3 regions of the Paenarthrobacter sp. NPDC089714 genome follow, and region 2 is predicted to be linked to each of the others. Evidence: predicted binding sites of a transcription regulator. Region 2 holds the regulator's gene; each other region holds the start of a gene.
The links. Region 2 encodes Rex, which represses fermentation and respiration genes when NADH is low (regulators of the CRP and FNR family bind a similar motif). Its sites were predicted from a motif close to CTTGTGAANNNNTTCACAAG; they were not measured.
Positions count from the first base shown of each region.

Region 1: ACIPY3_RS17240 (queuosine precursor transporter) is a predicted target of Rex. The motif match lies at 4,118-4,137, and genes of this name have one in related genera.
Region 3: ACIPY3_RS06735 (glyceraldehyde-3-phosphate dehydrogenase) is a predicted target of Rex. The motif match lies at 4,004-4,023, and genes of this name have one in related genera.

Region 1 covers NZ_JBIVGX010000011.1:38,129-45,285, forward strand. Annotated here, with positions in the region: gene ACIPY3_RS17225 (DUF6707 family protein) at 1-947, shown strand, start outside; gene ACIPY3_RS17230 (SRPBCC domain-containing protein) at 1,010-1,717, shown strand; gene tgt (tRNA guanosine(34) transglycosylase Tgt) at 1,787-3,091, shown strand; gene ACIPY3_RS17240 (queuosine precursor transporter) at 3,183-3,893, opposite strand; gene ACIPY3_RS17245 (TetR/AcrR family transcriptional regulator) at 4,187-4,849, shown strand; gene ACIPY3_RS17250 (TIGR01777 family oxidoreductase) at 4,846-5,745, shown strand; gene ACIPY3_RS17255 (hypothetical protein) at 5,742-6,176, shown strand; gene ACIPY3_RS17260 (methyltransferase family protein) at 6,233-6,760, opposite strand.
Region 2 covers NZ_JBIVGX010000018.1:32,634-39,790, reverse strand. Annotated here, with positions in the region: gene ACIPY3_RS21115 (cytochrome c biogenesis CcdA family protein) at 1-518, opposite strand, end outside; gene ACIPY3_RS21110 (TlpA family protein disulfide reductase) at 524-1,063, opposite strand; gene ACIPY3_RS21105 (histidine phosphatase family protein) at 1,142-1,807, opposite strand; gene ACIPY3_RS21100 (YceI family protein) at 2,023-2,574, shown strand; gene ACIPY3_RS21095 (hypothetical protein) at 2,747-3,484, shown strand; gene ACIPY3_RS21090 (hypothetical protein) at 3,749-4,540, shown strand; gene ACIPY3_RS21085 (redox-sensing transcriptional repressor Rex) at 4,582-5,289, opposite strand; gene ACIPY3_RS21080 (glutaredoxin family protein) at 5,367-5,621, opposite strand; gene ACIPY3_RS21075 (HAD family hydrolase) at 5,714-6,529, shown strand; gene ACIPY3_RS21070 (endonuclease domain-containing protein) at 6,682-7,157, shown strand, end outside.
Region 3 covers NZ_JBIVGX010000003.1:15,884-23,040, forward strand. Annotated here, with positions in the region: gene ACIPY3_RS06705 (Nif3-like dinuclear metal center hexameric protein) at 1-87, shown strand, start outside; gene ACIPY3_RS06710 (zinc ribbon domain-containing protein) at 150-887, shown strand; gene ACIPY3_RS06715 (YaaA family protein) at 884-1,648, opposite strand; RNA gene rnpB (RNase P RNA component class A) at 1,707-2,099, shown strand; gene ACIPY3_RS06725 (acyltransferase) at 2,111-2,845, opposite strand; gene ACIPY3_RS06730 (polysaccharide deacetylase family protein) at 2,893-3,981, opposite strand; gene ACIPY3_RS06735 (glyceraldehyde-3-phosphate dehydrogenase) at 4,244-5,731, shown strand; gene ACIPY3_RS06740 (hypothetical protein) at 5,802-6,011, shown strand; gene ACIPY3_RS06745 (HNH endonuclease family protein) at 6,128-6,928, shown strand; gene ACIPY3_RS06750 (acyltransferase domain-containing protein) at 6,913-7,157, opposite strand, start outside.

The sequences.
Region 1 (7,157 bases), on a different contig from region 2:
CTGGGGACCTGCAAGCCGGGGATTTCGTGTACCTTCCCGGGGATGGTCCGGCCGAGGAAATCGCCTCCGTTGAGGTCCAGAACGACGATTACGGCGTTGCCGCGCTGCTGCTGGTCACCACGTACGACGCCGGCACGGTGCGGATCGCTGTCGGGTCCAGTGTTCCTGTAGGAGACGGAGTTCCGCGCGGCTTGGGTGGCGACGCCAGTACGGGCAGCGAGCCGGACTCCAGCACCACCGCGGAAGGCGACGTTGAGGCTCCCGCGGAACCCGCCGTCGTCGTACCTCCCCGCCCGGCGGACCCTCCCGCCTTCACCGGCCCCAGCGCCGAAGACCTCGCCCTGATTCCCGAACCGGATGGAACGCCGGAGGCCGTAGTGCGCGCCGCGGTGGCCGACCACAAGGGCAAGAACGGCGTGCAGGTGCTGGCCGAGCGGCTGGCCAAGGGCATCAACACCAAGTCCGGCAGCTGCCTCCGCGACCTGAGCGATCTCGCCTTCGACCTCTGCATCGTGCTGCGCGACCCCGACCATTCCCTTGAAGTCGCGGACCTGCTGAACGTGCTTCCGTTCGACGGGAACCTGGACCGCTGGGCATCGATCGAACGGGCCCTCGCGTTGTCCAGCTTCATTTGCCGCGAAGCCGGCCAGTCGGAGCGGGCCGCCGTCTACGAGAAACTGCTCCGCGCCTCCGAGTCCCAGGAAGAGGACCCGTTCAAGGCACTCGTCAACGCCCGGGTCCGCCAGCGTTCCCTGAACGAGCCCAACCTCTACGACAAGGAAATTTTCCGTGCCATGGACAACGGGAACCGCGACGCCGAGCGTGAGTGGCGGTTCCTGCGGCTCGAAGCGTTGATGTTCCTCCGGGCACATGGCGGCTCCAAGACCATCGCCGAAGACGAACTCGGGCGACGGATCGCGAACGAACTCGAAGCGGTGCGCGCCTAGTCCTCTACCTGCGGAAGTGCAAGGCCTGTTATGGGCACCCAAACGGCGGTAAATTCAGGGCCATGACGAACAATCTGAGCGTTGTGATTAATGCTGACGCGCAGCAAGTTTGGACGATGCTGCGCGAACCGTCGCTGGTGGCCCAATGGCACGGCTGGGAAACCGACGAGCTGACCGACGAAATCAAACAAATCTACTTTGATCCGAGCGTCGTGGAAGGACCGGACCACACCAGCCTGACCGTTCGCGGCGGCGATGAATTCGAGCTCCATCCCGTCTCCGGCGGCACCGAAGTCAAGGTCACGCGCGCCGCGCTGGACCACGACTCTGAGTGGGCCGAATGGGACGAGGACATCACCCAAGGCTGGCTCACTTTCCTGAACCAGCTCCGCTTCACCCTGGAACGCCACCCGCACGGCAAGCGCCGGACGCACTTTGTCTCGGTCTCCGGTGGCGGGTCGGCCATTGAGAAATTGGGGTTGGGCGATCTTCCGCCGGTCGGCGACGAATACTCACTCACACTGACCACCGGCGAGTCGATTTCCGGGAAGGTCTGGTTCAAGAGCCGCCACCAGGTTGGCGTCACCGTGCACAGCTACGCCGAACACGGCGATGGGCTGCTGATCGTCGCCGAACAGCTCGCGATTCCGGAGAAAAGGCCCGACGGCGGCGCCATGGTGATTGCCTCCACTTACGATTTGGGGGCCCACACTTTGGCGGACATCCGGTCCTCGTGGGACAAGTGGAAGGACTCAGGCTCCGGGTCCTGATGGTTGCTGCCGGGCACTCCCGGGTCTGCCGGGTAAGTTACCCGCGGTAAAGCTGGCACACTTGGTAGCGTGCCAGCTTCCGCGTCTTCGCCCTCATCCGTTCCCTCTGCCGTTTCCGATCCTGCGTCCGGTTTCTCCTTCTCGGTGGGCCAGCGACTGACTGAAACGTCGTCGCCGTCGGACGCTTTGGTGGACGCCAACGGCGGCGAATTCCTTGGCAGGACCGGAACCATCAGCACGCCGCACGGAACCATCCAGACGCCCGCGTTCATCGCCGTCGGAACCAAAGCCACCGTTAAAGCCGTACTGCCCGAGTCGATCGCGGACCTCGGCGCGCAAGCGGTCTTGGCGAACGCGTATCACCTGTACCTGCAGCCCGGACCGGAAATCCTCGACGCCGCGGGAGGCCTCGGTGCGTTCATGAACTGGTCCGGGCCTACCTTCACCGACTCCGGTGGATTCCAGGTGATGAGCCTTGGCTCGGGGTTCAAGAAAGTCATCGACATGAAGAATGTGGATACTTCCGGGCCCGACGACGCCGTGGCACCAGGCAAGGAACGCCTGGCGCACATCGATGACGACGGCGTCTGGTTCAAGTCCCACCTCAACGGCGACAAGCACCGGTTCTCCCCCGAGATCTCCATGCAGGTCCAGCACCAGATCGGCGCGGACATCATGTTTGCCTTCGACGAGCTGACCACGCTGCAGAACTCGCGGGCGTACCAGGAAGAATCGCTGGAACGTACGCGCTTGTGGGCTCTGCGTTGCCTGGACGAGCACTTCTCCTTGACGGCCTCCCGGGTGGGCAAGCCCTACCAGGCGTTGTTCGGCGTGATCCAAGGTGCCCAGTACGAGGACCTGCGGCGCAAGGCCTGCCGCGACCTCGGCGCCATGCCCTTCGACGGCTTCGGAATTGGCGGGGCGTTGGAGAAGGAGAACTTGGGGACCATCGTGCGCTGGTGCAACGAGGAACTTCCCGAGGACAAGCCCCGGCACCTGCTGGGGATCTCCGAGCCCGACGACATTTTCACGGCCATTGAGAATGGTGCCGACACCTTCGACTGCGTCTCCCCCACCCGCGTGGCCCGGAACTCCGCCTTCTACACCCCGTACGGCCGGTTCAACCTGTCCGGGGCGAAGTACAAGAAGGACTTCGGGCCGCTGCAGGAAGGCTGCGACTGCTACGCGTGCCTGAACTACTCGCGCGCCTACATCCACCACTTGTTCAAGGCCAAGGAAATGGTTTCGGCGACGCTCATCTCCATCCACAACGAGCGCTTCGTGGTGAAGATGGTGGACGATGCGCGTCTCGCCATCGAGTCCGGGGATTTCTTCGAGTTCAAGGCCGAGACGTTGGGGCAGTACTACTCGTAGCCTTTGGTGGGCGCCGGGTTCGCCGGAAACGTGCTTGGAGGCTGGGAAACCTCCAGCGACTGGGCACCGTTCCAGCGAACCCGGCGTGGGCTTACGCTGCGACTACTCCGTAGCTCGGCTCGCGCTTCTTGATCCAACCCACCACCAACACCGTGATGGGCACGAAGATGAACTCGACGGCGGTCTTGTAGACGAAGCCCACCAGGACGTAGTTGACGAACGAGCCTGCATCCGAGATGCCGATCACCGAGGCAGCGATGCTGCAGAAGATCAGCGTGTCCACGAATTCGCCCACCACAGAGGAACCCATGAGCCGGGCCCAGAGGGTCTTTTCTCCGGTGCGTTCCTTCATCTTCACGAGGATCCAGGAGTTGATGGTCTGGCCGGCGAGGAAGGCGAGCAGCGAAGCCAGGACGATCTGCGGAACCGGGCCAAGTGCGCCCTCGATGGCTGCTTGCTTGGCGGTTCCGTACTCGTCGTCGAAGCCGGGAAGGATGATGATCACCCAGTAGCAGAGGGACGCGAACACACTCAGCGCAAAGGACGTGATGATGGCTTTGCGGGCAACCTTGAACCCGTAGACCTCACTCATCACGTCGCCCAGGATGTAGGCCAGCGGGAACAGGAAGAACCCGCCGTCGGTGATGATCGGGCCGAGCACCACACCCTTGGAGGCGCCAATGTTGGACAGGATCAGCACCACGGCCATGACCGCCAGCATGATGCCGAAATAAGGGGATCCGATAGAGGCAAAGCGGGGAGCTGGTTTGCTCAACGTGCTGGAGCCTGAGGGCGAGGGCATGGGTCATCCGTTCGTAGTGGTTCGCGCAGGCGCTCGTTTCGAGGCCGCCCCGCTGTATTAGCACTGTGTTTGGTGGGGCATCCGGCCCGTCACCAGCTACATTCTCCCACCTCCCCAACCCTCTCTCACCAAACCACCCCACCTCCCCAACCCTCTCTCACCACCCCAACCACCCAACCCTCTCTCACCCCACCACCGTTCCCGCCCACCCCTCTCTCACCTCCTTTTTGAACACGTTCAGAAGTCGTGGCATACTCATTCTTGAACACGTTCAAAACCTGCTCGGAGGAACCATGGCCGCCAAAAGCGAGCAAACCAGACAACTCGTAGCCGACGTCGCACTGAAGATGTTCCGCGAAATCGGCTTCGAGAAGACCACCATGCGAGCTATCGCCCAGGAAGCCGGCGTCTCGGTGGGCAACGCCTACTACTACTTCTCCTCCAAAGATGAGCTGGTTCAGGAGCTGTACCTCCAAGTCCAGAACGAGCACGCCGTCGCAGCGGCGAAAGCCCTCGAAGGCGTCCATGATTTGGCCGGGCGCCTCAAAGCAGTCCTCCACAGCGGCATCGACGTCATGACCCCGTACCACCAGTTCGGTTCCGACTTCATCGCGACGGCGATCCGGCCGACGTCGCCCGTCAATCCGTTCGGCGAGGCGTCCACCGCCGCCCGGGACGCTTCGCTCGCGATCTTCCGCTCCGCCGTCGACGGTTCTTCACCCGCCGTCGCGAAGAAGCTGCGCGCCGACCTCCCGGAACTGCTGTGGCTCGCCCACATGGGGATCGCATTGTTCTGGGTGTACGACCGGTCCGAGAACCAACGCCGCACGCGCAAACTGATTGACGGCGCGGCACCGCTGGTGGCTCGCGGGCTGTCGCTGGCGAAAATTCCGGGTGTCAGCAAAGTGTTCGACGACGTCCTCGGCTTGGTCCGCAACGTCAGGGAAGCCTCATGACACGGACGGTGGTGCTCGCTGGGGCTTCGGGGTTCATCGGCAGCTACTTTCGGCGGCGGTTCGTTGAGGAGGGATGGCAGGTGCGGACCATTGGTCGCGATGCTTCGGCTGACGCGCAATGGAACGACGACGGCGGCATGGCCAGGGTGCTGAACGGCGCCGAAGTGCTGGTGAACCTCGCCGGACGGACCGTGAATTGCCGTTACAACGAACGGAACCGTCGGGAAATCCTGGAATCCAGGCTGCTGACGACGCGGTCATTGGGGGTCGCGTTGTCCCGCTGCGACGAACCTCCGCGGACATGGATCAACGCAAGCACTGGAACCATCTACCGGCATGCGGAGGACCGGCCGCAAACGGAAGAGGCGGGGGAACTCGGCAGCGGATTCTCGGTTTCCGTGGCCCGTGCGTGGGAGGACGAACTGGCCGCGGCTGCCGTGCCGGCCACCCGGAAGGTGCCGCTTCGGATCGCCATCGTCTTGGGTGGGACCGGTGGCGTGATGGGACCCTTCCGGAACCTGGCTCGCGTGGGCTTGGGCGGACATATGGGTCCGGGCACACAAAAATTCAGTTGGATCCATGTGGAGGACTTGTTCTGGGCCGTGTTGTTCATCCACGACCGGCCCGAGCTTACTGGTCCCGTCAACGCCGCGTCGCCCTACCCCGTGGAGAACCGCGAACTGATGTGGTTGGTTCGACGAAGCCTCGGTGTGCCGTTCGGGCTTCCGACGCCGAAGTGGTTGTTGGAGCTGGGCGCGGTGATGATCCGCACGGAGACGGAGCTCGTCTTGAAGAGCCGCTGGGTGGAGCCCCGCAGGTTGCTTGACGCAGGGTTTGCCTTTGAACACCCGTCCTTGGCGGGCGCCCTCAACGAGATCGCGGCGGCAAAGTCATGAACGACTGGAACGACGACGAGATAGCTTTGGCCGAGCCGCGTCCAACACAGTACGCCTCTCGGGACCGCGTGATTTTGACCGGCAAGGGTCTCGCGGTCGGTGTCCTGGTTGCCTATGTGGTCTTCAGCTTACTGCTGACCATGCAGGCTCCGGGTTGGGCATTGATCTTCTTCATCTACGCGGCCATCCCCGCAGCATTCATCGGCACCGCGGTAGGGGCCGTCCTGGGATTCGCTCTTCGTCGCGTTGGCAATCAGTGGTTTCACGTTGCCGCATTCTTCGCGGCCGGCGCCTTGATCTGTGTACCCTTCGGCGGCTTCTCAAGCCTGGGCGCAACTCTTTTCAGCCTGCCCATTGCTTTGGCCGCGGGTATGGGCCGGTTATCAGTTTGGAAGCTCGTAAAACTCAACCCCCAACCCTCTCTCACCTAACCACCCGTTCTACCCAACCCTCTCTCACCGAATGACCCCTTCTCCTAAGCCCTCTCTCACCGTGCTTCATCGACGCGCATCCGCCTGCTCACGGGATTGCCAACGTAACGCGGCACTGCCTGCATGTACTCGGCGTAAGTAGGACCGAACTCCTCGAGGAGCACCTTTTCCTCCCACAAAGCCCCGAGGTGTTCCACGAGGATCCCAGCAGGTAACGTCGCAAGGGCCCAGGAGGAACCTCGGAAAATCGCCACGCCCGCATGGATCAGCCACCATCCCAGATACATGGGATGCCGGCTCGCCGCGTAAGGACCACTGGTCACCAACTCCTCGGGACGTCCTAAAACGAAGTTGCCCTTTGTGTGGCGACGGCGTTCTGCAACGGCCCACGCAGTAACTCCCACTCCTGCGGCAACCACGATCACCCCGGCAATCCTGCGCATGCCCCGCATGGGTGCGACGCGTGTCGGATAAAGCCGACCGAGCACGACATCCAACACCAACCCGACCACCTGTCGGGGTGGCAAAGGGACGCTGGCTGCCTCCCGTTTCAGGACGAGTGCTGCCCTCCGAACGATGATCATGGCATGAACCATATTCCTGGCATTGCTGGAAAGCCACGGCCGGTGCGCGGCTGGTGAGAGAGCGACCGCCCACACCAGCCAATCGGTGAGAGAGCGTCCGCCCCAAAGGGCGATTCCGTGAGAGAGCGTCGGGGGGACCACAGCCTTAAGGGCGTCGGGCGCCCAAGCTGCGTGCCGCCGTCGTGCGTCGCCAAACGCGACCCTGAAACCTAAGGAAGTGTTAGGAAATCACCTCCCGCGTTGGCTGTGCCGTGCATCACCCATAGTTTGGAATACGTCCTCTTCACCCCAAGAGGGCCTTTCTTAGTCGACGAAGAGCCATGCGCAAGGACGCCATGAGCACGAGCTTCATGGACAGAACGAACTCATGAAAGACACGGCTGCCGCGTGCGCAGCC
Region 2 (7,157 bases):
CCCTTCGCAGCCGAGGATCCCCCGGACATGCTCAGCAACTGCACTGCGGAGTACGTCGGCCCAATGCACGGCGCCCAACCCAGCCCGAACGTCAGCCCCAGCAGAGGAGCGCCCCACAGGCCGGCGGGCGGTTTGGCGTGGATCTTGGCGTCGCGTTGGAACCACGCGAACCCGCCCATGAAGACGATGCCCATGATGATCACCAGGACGCCCAGCAACTGCGTGATCCAGGCGTTCTGCGGTCCCGTAAGCAGCGTGCCCAGTTGGCCGAAGGCGCCGCCCAGCAAAACGAAAATCACCGAGAAACCCAGCACGAACAGTCCAATGCCCACCAGCATGCGGCCCCGCCGCTGCTTCTGGAGGTCAACCCCGCTCAACCCGGTGACGTAGCCAAGATAACCGGGCACCAGCGGGAGGACGCACGGAGAGAGGAAGGAAACGAGTCCCGCCAACAAGGCCACTGGCACGGCCAGGAGCAATGATCCGTTGAGGATGGTCTCGGCAAAGGGACTGTTCATGGGTACTACTCGGCCACTGCGGACGTGATGAGGGCCTTGAGGGTGCTCTTTTCAATCTCGCCGAGCACGCGGGAGGCAACTTTGCCTTCCTTGTCGAGGACAAGCGTGGTGGGAACGGCGTTCGGAGGAACAATGCCGGACACCGACAGGAGGACCGCGCCATCCTTGTCATTGAAGCTCGGGTACGTCAGGTTGAAGGTCTTGTCGAAAGCTTCGGCGGTTGCCTTCTCGTCTCGAAGGTTGACGCCGAAGAACTGCACGCCCTGGTCCTTGAATTCCTGGTGGAGGGCTTCCAACTGCGGAGCTTCCACACGGCAGGGGGCGCAGGCAGCGAACCAGAAGTTCAAGACGGTGACTTTGCCCTTGAGGACATCCGGGGTCACGGTTGTTCCGTTGAAAAGGGTACCTTTGAGGGCCACGGGAGCGCTGCGGTCCGCCTTTGCGAACTCGGTGACGGATCCGTCGCCTGCAACATAGTTCTTGTTGTCTCCCTTGCGGGCCTGGTCCGCCAGGGAGTCCGGCTGGGCGCAGGCCGAGAGTCCCATGGTGAGCCCTGCAAGGAGGACCCCACCGGCAGTGAGCGCGCCGCGGCGCGAGACGTTCTTCTTATCCACGGTTCCCTTTCACGCTCCCGGGGTGCTGGCGGCACCGGGCAGGAGGACAGCGGCAGGCTCGCTGTAGTCCACGCGGGCCACCTTGCCGTCGTCGTCGAAAACCAGGGAGGTAAGCGAGGCCAAAGTGCACTCACGCTTTCGCGGATCGTGGGCCAGCCGGCGGCCTTCAGCTGAGAGCCGGGTGGCCCAGATAGGCAATTGGTGGCTGACCATGATGGCTTCGGCTCCGTCGCCGCCGAGTTCGATGGCCTTGAGCCGGGCATCCTGCACAGCGGCGATGACGCGCGCTGCCTGCTCCTTGTAGGGCTCGCCCCAGGAGGGCCGCAGGGGGTTGCGGAAGTAGTACCAGTGCTTGGGCTTCAGGAACTCGCTCCGCGTTGGGTGGAGGCCCTCAAAGTGGTTTTCCGCCTCGATGATCCGCGTATCCGTGGTGATGGGCAGCCCCAGAGCCTCGGACGTGGGCATGGCGGTTTCCTGGGCACGCGTCAACGGCGACGCCACTAAATGGACAATCCTGGCGCCCTGGTCTGCGCGCACCACAAAGTGCTCGGCCAGCATGCGGGCCATCTCCCGGCCGCGCTCGGAGAGGTGGAATTCAGGCAGCCGACCATACAGGACGCCATCGGGGTTATGGACCTCGCCATGGCGAAGCAGATGGACAGTTGCTTGGGGCATGTTTACCAGTTTCTCAAAGATGCGGGGCGATCTGAAATCTTCTACCGCTAGTAGAACTCAAAGTTTTCCCAAAATGTTCCGGGAAGTTGGAATAAAGGATGCATATGCATGTTTATACTAGACACGAAGCTCGGTTGACGCTTCAAGTAAACAGCTCGATCAGATCAGCCGGGTAAGCCCAACGATCCATCCCTATACCTAGGAGCAACACCATGATGACTCTTCCCGCCAACGTCTCCACCGGCACCTGGACCCTGGACAACTCCCACAGCGAGATCGCCTTTACCGTGCGCCACGCGGGCATCAGCAAGGTCCGCGGCCAGTTCAAGGAAGCCGAAGCCACGCTGGAAGTTGGCGAGGCCCTGACCGATTCCAAGGTGACCGCTTCCATCCAGACCGCCAGCTTCGACTCGGGCGACGTCAACCGCGACGGCCACGTCAAGGGCGAGGACTTCTTCGACGTGGAGAAGTTCCCGGAGATCACGTTCGTCTCCCGCCACGTGAAGGCCAACGGTGACGGCTTCGACCTCGTGGGCGATCTCACCATCAAGGGCGTCACCAAGGAAGTTGCCATCGAGACCGAGTTCAACGGCGTGGCCGCGGACCCGTTCGGCAACACCCGTGCAGGCGTCTCCGGTGAAACCACCATCAGCCGCAAGGAATTCGGCCTTACCTGGAACGCCGTCCTGGAAGCCGGCGGTGTCCTGGTCAGCGACAAGGTTGTCATCAACCTTGAACTCGCCTTCATTGCACCGGCTGCTGCCTAGCCTTTTCGCTGGAAGCGGCCCCACGGCGCCCCCGCCCATCTTTGGTGTGCGGGGGCGCCGTTTCGCATACTCGGAAATCACCCGTCCATTGTTCGGCACACACCCGGTATTTGGCTGCGAGTTGGCCCCAAATTTCCTATGCAACCCTCAACCCGCGGTCTACAGTGATGCCATGAGTAACCCAGACGAAGCACCACAGCCTCAGCAGCCCGGCTCCGAGCCACAGCAGCCCGGCAATGTTCCTCCTGCGGGTTACCAGCCTCCGCAGGGCTACCAACCACCCCAGGGCTACCAGCCGCCGTCGCAGCCGGGCCAGTACCAGCAGCCGGGCCAGTACCAGCAGCCCGCCCAAAACCAGCCGCCCCAGTACCAGCAGCCGGGTCCCGGCCAGCCAGGACAGGGCCAGCAGGGTGGTTTCCACTTCGAAATGCCCACCGACGGACCGCGCAATTTCAACGACGTCCTCCCCCAAGGCGGCTTCTCAGGCATCTTCAAAGTCCAGGGGCTGCCCACGGAGCTGAAGGTGTCCTACTTCATCTGGGTGATTTCGGGACTGCTCGGCCTGCTGTTCGGGCTGATCGGACTCTTCGCCATCATCGCGGCCTTCGCCTTCATACCGGGGCTGGCAGCTGTCGCGCTGATCCTGCTGATCATCAGCCTTGCCGTCGCAGCAGCGCAGGTTGTCCTGGCCATGAAGATGAAGGAAGGCAAAGAGTGGGCACGGCTGGCCCTGACGGTTCTTGCAGCAGTCTCTTTGCTTCTGGCCATTTTTGGTTCCATCAACATGGGCGGTCCCAGCGCGGGCCTGGGCAGCAACTGGTTCGGGTTCCTGGTCAGCGCCGTTGCCGTCGTCCTCATGTGGCTCCCGAACTCGCAGCTCTGGTTCAAGGCAGTCAAGGGCACCGCCTGACGCGAAACCCGGGTACCGCCGTCGTGCACTAACAGCAGCGATGATGAAGGCCGCGGGCCTCCCAACGGAGGCCCGCGGCCTTCATCATGCAGGAGTACGGCTATGTACGCCTGCGTGATGATTTCTCCACGCACGGGAAATTCCTGCGTGTGATCCTCCGTACCACCGGGAGGCTGGGGGTACGGTGGATTCAGAACCATGGTGGGGGCACTTTGTTCTTGTTGACCCCAGCAGTATCAGCCGTCGACCAAGCAAAGGAATGCCATGAGCAACCCTCCCTACCCGCCGTCAAACCCGGGCGATTCCACTCCGGAACAGCAGGGGTCCCAGCCTTCGGCGCCGCAATACGGCCAACAGTCCGACCCCAACGCTCCGCAATACGGCCAGCCGGCCGCGCCGCAATACGGCCAGCAGGCTCCGAACGCTCCCCAGTACGGGCAGCAGTCCGCGCCGCAGTACGGCCAGCAGGCTCCCCAGTACGGCCAGCAGCCCTCTCCCTACGGCCAGCAGCCCGGATCGCCCTATGGCCAGGCCGTCCCGCAGTACGGCCAGGACACCAACTGGCCCAGCCAGCAACCGGGTCCCAGCACGGTCCCCCAGATGGTCAACATCGCCTTCTGGATGATCGTGGCCGCCGGTATCCTCTCGGCCATCAGCTCACTGCTCCTGGCAACCACAGGTTCTGATGCGTTCATCAATTCCATGGTCCAGCAGGCAGCAGCCCAGGGCACCGAGTTCCCTGAAGGTTCCCTTGAAGGAATGAAGGGCGCCATCACCGTTGGCGCGGTGATCGGTGCCATCGTGTCCCTCGGCCTCTATGCGCTGGTGGCATTCCCTGTCCGCAAGGGCAAGAACTGGGCCCGAATCCTCGGTACCGTCTTCGCCGCCATCTCGGTCCTTGGCCTGACCGGCCTGTTCCAGTTCGGCGCAACGTACGGCATCCTGCAGCTGCTGGTGATCCTGTTGGGAGTCGCGGCAATCGTCATGCTGTACCTGCCGGCGTCGGCACCTTACTTCCGCAAGCAGCAGGCGTTCGGCAACCCGTACGGCCGCTGAACCCAAGCAGAACTGACCAGCGGGCGCGGACCCGGCGAAGGCTAAACGGCCTGACCCGGTGTCTGCGCCCGTTGTGCGTGGTAGGCAAGAATCTGGAGTTCCGTGGCCATGTCCACCTTGCGAAGGTTGACGTGCGGAGGTACCTGGAGGAGCACGGGGGCGAAGCTGAGGATGCTGCGGATTCCGGCCCCGATCACGCGATCACATACTTCCTGTGCCACCGTCGCCGGGAGGGCCAGAACAACCATGTTGGTGTGCGTGCGCTCCAGGACCCGCTCCAGTTCTGCCGAGTCGCTGACCCTGAGCCAGCCAACCTCGTTGCCGATCACCATGGGGTCGGCATCGAAAATGGCCACCACGTCGAAGCCCCGGGATTCGAAGCCACCGTACCGGGCCAGCGCCTTGCCCAGGTTACCGGCACCGACGATTGCCACTTTCCAGTCGTGCGTCAGTCCGAGGGCAGCGGCGATGTGCCGGCTCAAGTACTGGACCTCATACCCTACTCCGCGGGTTCCGTACGAACCGACATAGGAAAGGTCCTTCCGCAGCGTCGATGAACTGACGCCGGAGGCCTCCGCCAGTGCATCCGAAGAAACGCGTTCCACGCCTTCGGCAAGGAGGGAGTTGAGCGCACGCAAATAGAGGGTCATCCGGGCCACAGCCGCGGGCGGGATCTGCTTGGCGGCAGGTTCGTTGTCCCCGGTTGTTGCCTCCGGTGACGGTTCCAGCGCAGTCACGGTATTCTCCATTGCGTCGCTTGTTGTTCCACTCTATGGCCCCTGACCGGGCTCAACAAAAAGCCATTTCCTTCCGTGAGCGGCGCCCCTTAGCCCTCCAGCGCTTTCTTCAAAAGACGGGTGAGTCGCTGCTCATCGATGGTCCAGAAGTCGCGCTGTACGCCATCCACCAACAGCACCGGAATCTCCTCGGCATACCGGTCACGGAGGGTCGCGTCACCGTCGATCGATGTTTCGCTCCACTGCACGCCCAGGCCTGAGGTGACGCGTTCGACGGCGGCACGCGCCGCGGTGCACAGGTGGCAGTCAGCTTTGGTGAGGAGGACGACGTCGGGAATAGGCATGACTCAACGTTACCGGCTGCGGCGGCAGCGCCCATGCGGCGTCCGACCATGGCGCGAAGCGCGAGGCACCTGCAATTGACTAGACTCAAGGCATGCCCGACGAGAAGGACGCCGCTGTGCTCGCAGATGCCAAGGTGCCGCAGCACACCGGCGAGGCCGCTTTCTTCGACGTCGACAACACCCTGATGAAGGGCGCCAGCCTCTTCCATGTGGCCCGCAAAATGTACGAGCGCAAGGCCTTCACGCTGTCCCAGGCTGCCGGCTTCGCGTGGAAGCAGTTCAAGTTCGTGATGCGTGGCGAGAACATGGAAGACGTCCATGCCGTCCGTGACTCCGCGCTGACCTTGGCTGCAGGCATTTCGGTCGACGACATCAAGGCCCTGGGCGAAGAGGTCTATGACGAGATGATCGAGTCGCGGATCTGGCCGGGTACCAAGGCATTGGCCGAACAGCACCTGCGGGTTGGCCGCAAAGTCTGGCTCGTCACAGCCACTCCCATCGAGGTGGCTACCGTCATTTCCACGCGGCTTGGTCTAACTGGCGCGCTGGGAACCGTCGGCGAGATTGAGAACGGCACCTACACGGGCAGGCTCGTGGGCGACATCCTGCACGGTCCGGCGAAGGCTGTGGCTGTCCAGTTCGTTGCGGACCGCGAGGGCCTGGACCTGGACCATTGCTGGGCTTACAGCGACTCCGCCAACGACATTCCTTTGCTCACGTTGGTTGGCCACCCCGTGGTCATCAACCCGGATGCCCGACTGCGCCGGCACGCCCGCGAGCACAACTGGCCGGTGTACGACTTCCGTTCGGGCCGCCGCGCAGCCACCCTCGGGCTGAAGGCGGCAACCGTGGGCGGCGCCGTCTACGGCCTGTGGCGCGGATTCAGCCGCTTCCGCAGCCCCCGCTAGCCAACCCTCTCACACCAAACCACCCTTCCCACCCGACCCTCTCTCACCAAACCACCCTTCCCACCCGACCCTCTCTCACCACGGGAGGCCAACGCCTGGCGGCCTGTGGATAACTTCTGCAGACAGGGGGCCTTCTGGGCAAGAATGCCCGTATGCAAAAACCCTCGACGTTTCCGCAAGCACTGGCTTCTGCGCCATTTACCCTCAACCAAGCCGAGGCGTTCGGCGTAGGGAAGCGGCAGCTTTGGAAGCGGAGTTCGATCGAGGGGGTCAGTCAGGGAATCTTCAGGCCTTCGGACTGGGAATTCGATTTAGCCTCCGCGGCCCGGTCCCTTTCGGCCGCAAGTCCGGGCGCCTGGATTTCGCATGTAACAGCGGCGCGGCTCCAAGGCCTTTACTTGCCGCCGTGGCTGGCCGATTCGAACGAGTTACACCTCAGCAAGCCCCGGAAACTGCCTTCTGTTCGTCGACGGGGTGTCATCGGACATACGGTGGTTATCGTCGACTCTGAAATCGAGTTCGCACACGGCATGTGGATGAGCACGCGGCCCCGAACCTGGCTGGACTTGGCCCGCCAATTGCCCTTGAGGGAACTCGTTTGCGTCGGAGATCAGCTCATTCGCGTTCC
Region 3 (7,157 bases), on a different contig from region 2:
AAGGATCAAGGACACGATGTGGAGATCCGGGTCAGCAGCGCCAACAGCGATCCCTGGGACTTCATCCTGACTCCCGGCGGGGACTAGCATCAACAAGACAGCGGCCGGCACTGACCAGCGGTGCCGGCAACAGACAGGTGGAGGTAAGCGTGGCGAAGGCAGCACCGGCAGAACAACTCAAATTGCTTGAACTGCAGGGCCTTGATGCCAAGCTGAAGTCGCTGGCGGGCCAGCGGAAGGTACTGGAAAACGATCCCCGCATCACCGACCTGCAGGACGCCCTGAATGTGGCGAACGGCGAACTCGGTGCGGCGAAGCTCGCCGTCCACGATTCCGAGGCGGAGTTGCGGCGTTCGGAAGCGGATGTGGAGCAGGTGGTCAGCCGCATCGAGCGCGACGAAGCCCGGCTCAACAGCGGCACCGGACTGTCCAAGGACCTGGTGGCGCTGCAGAACGACATCGCTTCCCTGAACAAGCGCCGGTCGGACCTGGAAGATGTGGAGTTGGAGATTCTTGAGCGCCTCGACGGGCTCCGCGAACGCCAAGCTGCCCAGCAGGCGATCGTGGATGACATCCAGGGTTCCTTTGGGAGCATCCGGGCCGAACTGGACCAGGAGATTGCCCGCATCGCGTCGGAGGAAGCAGTCGTCCGTGGCGAACGGGCTGCCTTCGCGGAGGCCTTGGACCAGGGCATGGTGGCCATTTATGAGAAGACCATTGCCAAGCGCGGCGTGGGTGCTGCCCGCCTTTTCCATGGAAAGTCTGAAGGCTCGGGGATGACGCTCAGCCCCGGCGACCTCGCCGAAGTCAAGGCCGCGGCCGAGGACGACATCGTGTTCTGCCCCGATTCCGGCTGCATCCTGGTCCGCTCGGCGGAGTGGAACTAGCCCGCCAGGATGATGTTGAGGGCATGCGTCTTGCGGGCCGTGCCCTCAACAAGTTCGCTGGTCCACACCTCGCTGGCTGCCTTCAGGAGTTGGGCGGGGGTGGCGGGAGCTTTTCCGCGCCTGGTCAGCAGGTGCCGGGCCAATTCACCGCGGGTGTGCTTGGCGAAGTGGCTCACCACCGTGCGCTTGCCCTTGGTTTCAGTGAACACATTGACGGTCACCGTTTGATCTGCCGGCGGTGTCCAAGCGGCCGCATAGGTACTGGACCGGCAGTCAACCAGCAGCTCGCCTTCGGAGCGCTTGGCGAGGGCGGCGGCCAGCTGCGGCTTCCAGTACGAGGCGAGGCGTCCGACGTCGGGCAGTGCGGTTCCCATGGACAGCCGGTAGGCGGGCACATGGTCGCCAAAGCCGATGGCGCCCCACAGGGCGGAAATCACCAGGATTGATTCGGCAGCCTTGCGGCGCTGCGTGGGGGTCAGGCTGTTGTACCCGAGGGCGTCGTACAGGACGCCGGAGTAGACCTGGTGGGCTGGGGCGGCCGGTTCCGAGTGCAGCCTGGTGTTGCGTTCGACGTCGTCACGCAGCGAGGCGCCGACGCCGAGTAACGCGAGGGCGTCTTCATGCGCGCTGACGGTCCCCAGCGCCTCCAGGACCCTGGCCCGGGAGGTGTTCAAGTCCGGGAAGCTCAGCGCCTCCCAGTCGATGGAGGGTCCTTTGGCAGCGGGTGTCTTGCCTTCGGAAGGCGGCAGGAGAATCAGCACCAGTCGATATTACCGGTGTCCGGGCGTGGCTCCCGACGCCGGTAGACTGTACGGCGGATGGGTTGACCAGGCGGCCGCGCGCCACGAAAGTGGCTCGAGGAACGTCCGGGCTCCACAGGGCAGGGTGGTGGGTAACGCCCACTCGGGGTAACCCGCAGGCAAGTGCCACAGAAAACAGACCGCCTGCGCCGATCGGTGCCTGCACCGGTTGGTTGGCAGGTAAGGGTGAAACGGCGGTGTAAGAGACCACCAGCTCCCTGGGTGACCGGGGAGGCTAGGTAAACCCCACCCGGAGCAAGGCCAGACAGGACACGTTCGAGGGCTGCCCGCCCGAGTGTCCGGGTAGGCTGCTGGAGGGCGTCGGCAACGGCGTTCGTAGATGGATGGCCGCCACTCCCTTGCCGGTAACGGCTCGGGATGACAGAACCCGGCGTATCGGTCAACCCATCCACATACCCCCTGTCAGTGGTGGTCGTGCCAGCCGCTGAGTTCTTCGAAGATGGGGACGTCCTCCGCGGTCAGGTTCCAGTACTCCTCGCTCTTGGCCACGGATGCGGCATCCGGCTTGTACGGGGGACTGGTGAAGGAAAGGTGCGGCCTTTCCCATGCCACGTCGCGCCGGACCACGCGGGCGGGTGACCCCACGGCGATGACGTTGTTGGGGATGGTTCCGGTCACGATGCTGCGGAACCCAATCACTGAACCGTCGCCCACGCGTGCGCCGCCCAGGGCCACAGCCTGGGCCCCAAACCACACGTGGTTGCCAATGACAACGTCCCTGGCGGGGTTGACGCGACGGCCCGTGGCGACGTCGAAGATGGGATGCCCATCGTCGGTCCGGAATTGGGTGCTGCTGGCGATCATGACGTCGTCACCGAACATGACGGCGGCTCCCTCCACTGCGCTGACCACGGCGACGCTGGTTGTGGTGAAGTCTGCGCCTGTGCGTACCGTTGAATCCTGGCCGACTCGGACGTTCATGCTGAACGGCGACTTGTTGCTGGGACCGATGACGAGCGTGCCGTTGTCGCAGTCGAAAACGGCCTGCAGCTTGGCAATACGGGCGCCATCCGCGACGATGATGCGGTTGTTCCTGCCTCGAAAGGTCACCGCGATGCCGGTTTCAATGGCCCGGGAACACTCGATGCTGTTCCCGGACCCATCGCTGTGGTCAGCCAGTACTGAGAGTTTGTTCACCTTGGCAGCGTACCGGGAGCTTTTTGTGCCCTCAGACGCAGCGTTGCCTAGACCGCGACGAGCCTGACGTCGCGACTGCCAGCATTGATGGTGACCTCCAAGGACTTCACATCAAGGGGGACGGTGGCCAAGTGGCGCAGGTGCAAGGTGCCCCCAACAGGGACCACGTGGTGGCGTGTCGACTCACCGATCACTGATGCTACGGCTGTACCTGCGGGCGCGGAGACCGTAGCCGTCAGCTCACGTGTGGAGCCGGGAATGTTCTGCCGGTACTGCGGATAGGGGATGGCTTCCGCGAAAGGGTTACCCGAATCTGTGACCAGGATGTTGTCGCGATGGGTGCTTGAAGCGTCGGCCGCGCCCAGCCCCGATGCCGTCAAAACCAACAGCGAACCCTGGTCCCTTTGTTCCACGAGATAGTCCAGTATGGCGGTGAACGCCTCCATGGACTGCCGGTCTTTGACGCCCAGGTTGTTGGCGTGCCACATCATGACGATGCCGGCCCTCCACTCCCGGGCCCGGTCCACCAAAGCCGTTGCCCGTCCTGGCTCCGTGTAGAGGTCCAGGCTGTAATGGTTCTGCCCATCCCGCAGCACGCCATCCAGGGGACGGTAATAACTGTCCGGGAGATACCCGGAGGCCAAGGCGTGGAAGTCGTGGATCAGCCTGCCAGCAGCTGTTCCAGCCCAGGCTGCCACCGTCCTGGATGGCATATGGCCGTCATAGCGGATGCTGGCACCGCCCGGGGGAGCGAAGCAGTCGATCGGAATGCGGGGCAGGAAGCGGCCGAGATCCTGCAGTGCCCCCACGATTTCCTGGTGCAAGGCGTCGTCCCCGGACGCGTCCCTGTGGGTGGCGCCATGGTTCCACACCTCGCCGCCGTGCTGCAGGCAGTAGTGCTGGATGTTTTGCCAGGTATCGCTTTCGGTGCGTACGCTTCCGATCCGTTGGGTGGTGGTGACCCGCGTGAACGGCAGGTTGCGCTCAACCAGGAGCGGCAGCACTTTGTCCCTGAAGTCGCGTGCGCCGTCGTCGAAGCGCAGGGCCACGGCACCCCGGCCGCCTGTGCCGATCCGGCCGCCCTTCCGGGCCAGGAGCGCTTGGCGGAGCAGCTCGCGCCGCACTGGATGAGTCACACCCGGGAGTCTACGGGACACCCGTGTGAGTGATTTCACGCATCCGGGCGGCCACTGCGCCGGGATCCAGCCCTAGAATGGTTACTGAACGTAGAAGTTCTGCCGCCGGGTCTGCGTTCGCAGCCGGCGGATTTTCTTTGCTCTCGTTCAAGGCGCCGTGGGTGGACCGAAGCCCGCAGCGCATGTGCCGCAGGACTACTCCGGGCGGCCGACGCCATCTGCATACGAAGACGTATGTGGTTGACCCAAGGAAGGTAGTTCTGTGAGCCAGACGTCAGATTCTTGTCTTGATAAGTGGATGGGCCGGGAGGCCCTCGCCGAGGCCATGATTCCGGTGATCGGCCGGCTGTACCGGGAAAACAACGTGGTCACCAGCATCCACGGCCGGAGCCTGATCAACAAGTCCACCATGAACATCCTGAAGGCCCACCGCTTCGCCCGCCGGATGAGCAATACAGAGCTGCTGCTCGAAGAGACCGCGCCCCTGCTGAATGCCTTGGCTGAGCTGGAGCTCGGCGCTGCCGCGATCGACATCGCCCGGCTGACCGAAAAGTACCGTGCAGAAAACGGCGCTGTCTCCCTGGATGAGTTCCTTCGCGCGGAGTTGGCTGACGTTGTGGGCAAGCGCGGCGCGGACGACCGCACCAGCACCGACGTCGTCCTCTATGGCTTTGGCCGCATCGGACGTCTGCTCGCCCGCCTCCTGATCGAAAAGGCAGGCGGCGGACACGGGCTGCGCCTCCGTGCGATCGTTGTGCGCAAGGGCGCCGAGAACGACCTCGTCAAGCGCGCCAGCCTGCTGCGCCGCGACTCCGTCCACGGTTCCTTCGAAGGCACCATCCGGGTGGACGAGGAAGCCAACACCATCACGGCCAACGGCGTCCAGATCCAGGTGATCTACTCCGACAACCCCGCCACGGTGGACTACACCGCCTTCGGCATCAAGGACGCACTGGTGGTGGACAACACCGGCCGCTGGCGCGACGCAGATGGCCTCTCCCAGCACTTGCAGAGCAAGGGTGTTGCCCGCGTCCTGCTGACCGCCCCCGGCAAGGGCGACCTCAAGAACATCGTGCACGGCATCAACCAGGCCGACATCACCGACGAAGACAAGATCGTCACCGCAGCCTCCTGCACCACCAACGCCATCACCCCCGTGCTGAAGGCCCTGAACGACAAGTTCGGGATTATCCACGGGCACGTGGAGACCGTGCACTCGTTCACGAACGACCAGAACCTGATCGACAACTTCCACAAGGGCGACCGCCGGGGACGCTCCGCTGCCCTGAACATGGTGATCACGGAAACGGGCGCCGCCAAGGCCGTAGCCAAGGCCCTCCCGGAGTTGCAGGGGAAGCTCACCGGCAACGCCATCCGCGTTCCCACGCCGGATGTGTCCATGGCCATCCTCAACCTCAACCTCGCCAACGGCACCACGCGCGATGAAGTGAACGACTACCTCCGCGAGATGTCCCTGCACTCGCAGCTGCGCAAGCAGATCGATTACATCGATTCGCCGGACGTTGTTTCCACTGACTTCGTAGGGTCCCGCCGGGCCGGCATCGTGGACGGGCTCGCTACGATTTCCAACGACAAGAACCTGGTTGTCTACGTCTGGTACGACAACGAGTTCGGCTACTCCTGCCAGGTTGTCCGCGTGATGGAGGAGATGGCCGGCGTCAACCCGCCGTCGTTCCCCGCCCGCGACATCGTGGCCCCCATCGCGGTGCTTGAGGCAGCCAACGCCTAAGCCAAAGTGTTACCTGGGTTTCCCGGCTGGGTTACTGGAATCAGCCGGGAAACCTGCTCACAATGGGGTCATGGAAAATGAATCTACGTTGGAGCACGAAACCACGCTTGAACACGCCTTGGACGTGGCCAAGGCCAACCACAAGCAGGCACAGAAACTGCTGGACCAGGCCGTCGCGGCCAATGCTGCCGGCGATGTCACGGACGAGCGCGTTGAGCAATTGCGGGGACTCCTGGCAGTGGCAGCCGAGGACCTGCAGCGGGTGATGCGCGAGCAATAGGCCAGCTATCCTCGATCCACCGTGTGACTCTCCCTGCACACTGTGGACAGCGGCTTCGTTGTCGGTGTTTTGTCCTACGCTCGAAGGGCAACGTCACCCCGATAGAACGGAGCCCCTTGAGTATCACGTGGTCTGCCTACAAGCGTGCCCGACGCCGGTCCCGGCAAGCCTGGGCCATCCTGGGGCTGCTGGCCGCCACCGTGGTGGGTGGACTGACGTGGTTTTTCACCGCCGGGCAGTTCGATGCTGTGGGCCCGTGGGTCGCAGGCCCAACGGAGGCGCCCGTCTTTGACGCCGCCTGGATGAAGCCGCTCCCGGGCGCCGTCCGCGTCCAGGCCCAGAAAGCGTCTGAGGCCCTGGACCAGCTCGAGGTGAAGGGCAGGTCGTCGAAGAGCGACTATGACCGCACCGCTTTCGGCCAGGCCTGGCTGGATGTTGACCGCAACGGCTGCGACACCAGGAACGATATCCTCCGCCGCGATCTCGCAGGCGTCGAGTTCACCACTGGTTCCACCTGCAAAATCGCCGCGGGAGAAATCCAGGAGCCCTACACTGGCGCGTTTGTGTCGTTCCGGAGGGGCCAGGACACCAGTTCACTCCTCCAGATCGACCACGTGGTGGCGCTGGCCGACGCCTGGCAGAAGGGGGCCAAGGAGTTGTCTGCCCAGCAACGCCAGATGCTGGCCAACGATCCGCTGAACCTGATTGCCGCTGACGGACCCGCAAACGTCAAGAAGGGCGCAGGGGACGCCGCAACCTGGCTGCCGCCCAACAAGAACTTCCGTTGCCATTATGTGGCCCGGCAAATATCGGTGAAAACGGCTTACAAGCTGTGGGTCACACAGGCCGAGAAGGACGCGATGAAGCGTGTCCTGGCCTCGTGTCCGGAGCAGCAGGCCATTTACAACGAAAGGTGACCATGCCCCAGTTGCCAGGTGCCGCCGTCGTCGATCCTCTCCAGAACCAAGCGCTGCAGTGAGGTTTCGCGTGGCAGTGCGTCCAAGCCTTCGAGCCCACGGTGCCGGAACGTGAAGTAGACGGCATCGGTGGGTGCGTCCGTGCAGCGGTCCAAGGTGAAACGCCTGGCGAAGGACGCGATGTTGCTCTCCGGAAGGTGGTTCGCCAGGTAGGGATCAAGCATCCATG